DNA from 2 places in the Paenibacillus sp. Marseille-Q7038 genome. Region 1 is predicted to be linked to the other one. Evidence: predicted binding sites of a transcription regulator. Region 1 holds the regulator's gene; the other holds the start of a gene.
What was found. The regulator Rex, encoded in region 1, represses fermentation and respiration genes when NADH is low (regulators of the CRP and FNR family bind a similar motif). The targets are predictions, from matches to a motif close to TTGTGAAATATTTCACAA.

Region 1 (2,417 bases):
TGCATCGGATAGTTTAATTACAGATATCACGGGTCTTGTCAGAGACTTAGCAGAGCTGAGGGACAATCTCAGACTCTTTATGCGGCTTGATGATACAGGCACCGTATACTGGCTTGAAGCAAGCGGTCAGTTTAGAAGTAAGTCTCTTCAGCTGTACGCAGTCCCTGTTGATGTAAGTTCGCATTTAAAAGAACTGTTTTTCGATAAAAAACACAGTGTGATCCTGACCTCTGCTACGTTATCTGTAGACAAGTCATTTCAGTTTATGATCGATCAACTAGGGCTTTTAGAAGCACAGGAAAAAGGCAGACTTATGACGTCCTTACTTCCATCGCCATTTAATTATAGGGATCAGGCGCTTTTGGTCATTCCTCGAGATTTTCCGAGTGTAAAAGGAAGTGTAGGGGATGATCACTTTGTAAGTATGCTTGTGACTTCACTAGCAGAGACAGCGAAGGCAACCAAAGGCAGAATGTTGGTGTTGTTTACGTCCTATCGTATGCTGAGACAAGTCCATGAACCTCTAAAAGAAGCACTTGCAGCTAGTGACATTACTGTGCTTGGACAAGGGGTAGATACAGGCAGTCGAACCAAACTTACACGCCGGTTCCAAGAGGCTAAGGCTTCTGTATTGCTCGGGACAAGTAGCTTTTGGGAAGGCGTAGATATTCCGGGAGAAGCTTTAACGTGCCTTGCGATCGTGCGACTACCTTTCCAGCCGCCTAGCCATCCAGTGGTGGAAGCAAAAAGTGAACTTTTGGAAAAAGAAAAGAAAAATCCTTTTATGAAACTTTCTGTTCCGCAGGCCGTGATCCGGTTTAAACAAGGTTTTGGACGGCTTGTTCGTACATCAAAGGACAGAGGCATCGTTATTGTTTACGATACAAGGGTTATTGAATCTTATTACGGAAAGTACTTTTTATACTCTCTGCCAGGTCCAAAAATGGAACATATGGTTACCGATAAGATGGTGCCACGGATTAGTGAATGGCTGATGGAACATGAAACGAATAAAGAAACAGACGGAAGATAAGAAATTGTGTTTTTGATGTAAGGGGGAGTTCACATTGAAGTCGGATAAAATTTCAGAGGCAGTCGTTCGTCGGCTGCCCGTTTATCTGCGTTATTTACAGGAGCTGTACAAAAGAGAAGTTACAACGGTATCATCTCAAGAACTCGGACTTAAATTGGATCTGAATCCAGCACAAATCCGCAAGGATTTAGCTTATTTTGGTGATTTTGGACGGAAGGGAATCGGATATGATGTCGCTTATCTTATTGATAAAATCCGTCAAATTCTCAAAATTGATCAAGTCATTAATGTTGCTCTCGTGGGGGCAGGTAATCTCGGTCAAGCGTTGTCTAACTATAACCGCTATGTAAAAGACAATATGAAGATTGTTGCTGTATTTGACTCGTATGATAAAAAAATTGGAACTATGATTAATACACTTACGGTTCAGCCAATGGAAGAGTTACAGAATACAGTAAAGGAACGTAATATTCGGATCGGAATTATTACAGTACCTGATTTTGAAGCTCAGCGTGTAGCGGATTGTATGGTTGAAGCAGGTATAGAGGCTATTCTTAATTTTGCGCCCATCATCATCAAAGCTCCGCCACATATTCGGATTCACACGGCTGATTTCACAACCGATCTCTTAAGCCTTGCTTATTATCTTGAGAGCGAAGAAGGAAAGGAAGAAATAGAAGATGACAAGTCCTAAATGGCTTATAAAAAATGGACAATTTGCAGTTAGTGATCCAGAATGGCGAATCGTTAAAGGTTATATGCTTGTTGAGAATGATAAGATTGCCTACATAGGCGAGAAACTCCCTGAGGGGGAAGAAGAAACAACAGCTTTTGACGGGAAAAATCTACTCTTTATTCCCGGTCTGATCAACACACATGGTCATGCTGCGATGTCACTTCTGAGAGGTTATGGGGATGATCTTGCACTCCAAATTTGGCTTCAAGAGAAGATGTGGCCAATGGAAGAGAAATTTACAGCAGACGATGTGTATTGGGGAGCGTCCTTGTCGATCCTTGAGATGATTAAAGGGGGTACAACCGCTTTTCTTGACATGTATGATCAGATGAATCAAGTAGCTAAGGTAGTTGAAGAGTCGGGCATACGTGCAAGCCTGATGCGGGGTGTTATTGGATTCGGTTCAGATGAACTGCGAGCTTCTAAACTTGCGGAAGCAACTTCTTTTGCTAAGGAATGGAACGGACAGGCGAGTGGCAGAATTACGACGATGCTATCTCCTCACGCACCGTACACATGTGGTCCTGAGTTTATTGAAAAATTTGTTCAGGCTGCACATGACTTAGACCTGCCGCTCCATACGCACATGTCTGAAACCAAGGCAGAAGTAGAGCAGAATGTGAAGGATTATGGGGTCCGTCCGGTAGC
Region 2 (2,417 bases), 2.1 Mb from region 1:
GCCCCACTTTTTAACATGCTGTCTTAATAATCCTTCATATTTCATACCAATCTTTTGCATAACTTTACCTGATGCAGGATTTCTCGCTAAATGACGAGCATAGATTCGATTCAGTTTCATTTCTTCAAATGCATAATGCACGATCCCTTTTGCAGCTTCTGTACAATAACCATTACTCTTATACTTTTTTCCAATCCAGTAGGCAAGTTCCCCATGATCAAACTTCTTATTGCAACCAATCGTTATCGCGCCAATCAAATAGGATTCCTCTCTATGTACAATAGCTAAGGTAAGTGATCTCTCTTCATTAAAAGACTCGGAATGTGTATCGATCCAAGCCTTTGCCATCCCATCCTCATAAGGATACGGGATATATAATGTCGTCTCAGCAATATACTTATCGCCAGCTAACACCTGAACCTGCTCCGCATCCTCATGACGAAATGGCCGCATATTAAGTCTATCTAATGGAATAGTCGGTAGTTCTTTCATAGAAACCTCCCAAGGCAAAAGAATATGGAAATCAATATATTCTTATTCCATAAATATACATCTAGTGATAAAAGGATGCTACCCTTTACTGCTAGATTATGAAATCTAAAAAAATGGCTCCTAGTCATCCCTTCCTCTATTTCCTCACAAAATAAATGCAATATGTGAACTTTCTCACAATATGTGTTATTTATATTGTTTATTATTGGATATATAAAGAAGATATATATTAACAGTGTTTAGGTAATAGGAATTAAAACACTCTCTTTTTTTTAATATATATGTGAAAATAGTCACATACTTTATTTACCTCACCTACTATATAAAGATAATGAATTAGACAGAGAACTTGGCAGGATATCCAGTGGAATGAATGAGGAGGAACTAACTATGACACAAAAACAAAAGCTTGTTGTTGTTGGTAACGGAATGGCTGGTATGAATACAATCGAACAGCTGCTTAAGCTTACAGACCAGTATAACATCACAGTAATTGGTGCAGAGCCCCACCCTAACTATAATCGTATTATGCTTTCTTATGTATTAGAGGGAAGCAAAACGATTGATGATATTGTAATTAATGATCGTGCATGGTATGAATCGGCCGGTATCCACCTGATTACAGGAAAACGCGGTACAAAAATTAATACAGATCAAAAAACAGTCCAAATGGATGATGGGTCGCTAGTTGACTATGATCGCCTTATTATCGCGACAGGCTCGAATCCATTTATCCTCCCTATTCCGGGTTCTGATCTCGAAGGAGTCATTGGGTTCCGCGATATTGAAGACTGTGAGACGATGATTGTAGCAGCATCCCAGTATAAAAAAGCGGCTGTAATCGGCGGTGGATTGTTAGGTCTCGAAGCAGCAAAAGGACTTGTTCAATTAGGTATGGATGTTACCGTTGTTCATCTGCCTGAATATCTCATGGAACGTCAATTAGATGTGACTGCAGCTAAAATGCTGGAAAAAGAACTGGAAAGCCAAGGAATTAAATTCGCATTAGGCAAACAGACCTCCGCTTTGAAAGGCGATACTCGTGTTACGGGTCTTACTTTTACAGATGGTACTGAACTGGAAGCTGAGCTAGTCGTTATGTCTGTAGGTATACGCCCTAATATTGAATTTGCAGGCAATAGTGGAATCGAAGTGAATCGCGGAATCATTGTTGATGATTATATGCAGACTTCTGTACCTGACGTATACGCAGTCGGTGAATGTACGGAACACCGGGGTGTATGTTACGGTCTCGTAGCACCATTGTTTGAGCAAGGTTCAGTACTTGCGAAATCCCTAGCAGGTGTGGAAACGAAGCCATACGAAGGATCGATCTGTTCAACGAAGCTTAAAATTTCGGGCGTAGATGTATTCTCAACTGGTACTTTTATGGAAGAGAAACAACATACAACCATTACAATGCATGACGGATGGAAAGGCACTTATAAAAAGATTGTAATGCAAGACAACGTGATTGTAGGTGCTGTTCTGTTTGGGGATATTGATGACTCTTCCCGACTTGAGCGGTTCGTGAAAAAAGGCGAACTGATGACGGAAGAATTATATAAAGAATTAACGGGTACAGGCGGATGTTGCGGCGGCGGAGCCAAAGCGAACGTAGCTGCTGAGCTAACTGATGAAGATATCGTCTGTGGTTGCAATGGTGTAACGAAAAAAATGATTGTCGATGCCGTTACGATTGACGGACTGAACACTCTTGATCAAGTAAAAATGAAAACAGGCGCTTCCCGTTCGTGCGGCGGATGTAAACCGCTGGTAGAACAAGTGATGCAGCTTGTCCTAGGAAATAATTTTGATACAGAAGTTAAACAAGGGATCTGCGGATGTACGACCCTATCGAGAGATGAAGTTGTTGAGGCGATTAAACAGCAAAATCTTCATACTACCGCAGAAGTAACGAAAGC

Region 2: a site for Rex is predicted at 655-672, ahead of nirB (nitrite reductase large subunit NirB). Genes of this name have one in related genera too.

Annotation. Positions count from the first base shown of each region.
Region 1 is NZ_CBCOOM010000001.1:2,401,170-2,403,586, reverse strand. It holds gene dinG (ATP-dependent DNA helicase DinG) at 1-1,033, shown strand, start outside; gene ACWPWY_RS11320 (redox-sensing transcriptional repressor Rex) at 1,068-1,727, shown strand; gene ACWPWY_RS11315 (amidohydrolase) at 1,714-2,417, shown strand, end outside.
Region 2 is NZ_CBCOOM010000001.1:345,573-347,989, reverse strand. It holds gene ACWPWY_RS01720 (GNAT family N-acetyltransferase) at 1-492, opposite strand, end outside; gene nirB (nitrite reductase large subunit NirB) at 883-2,417, shown strand, end outside.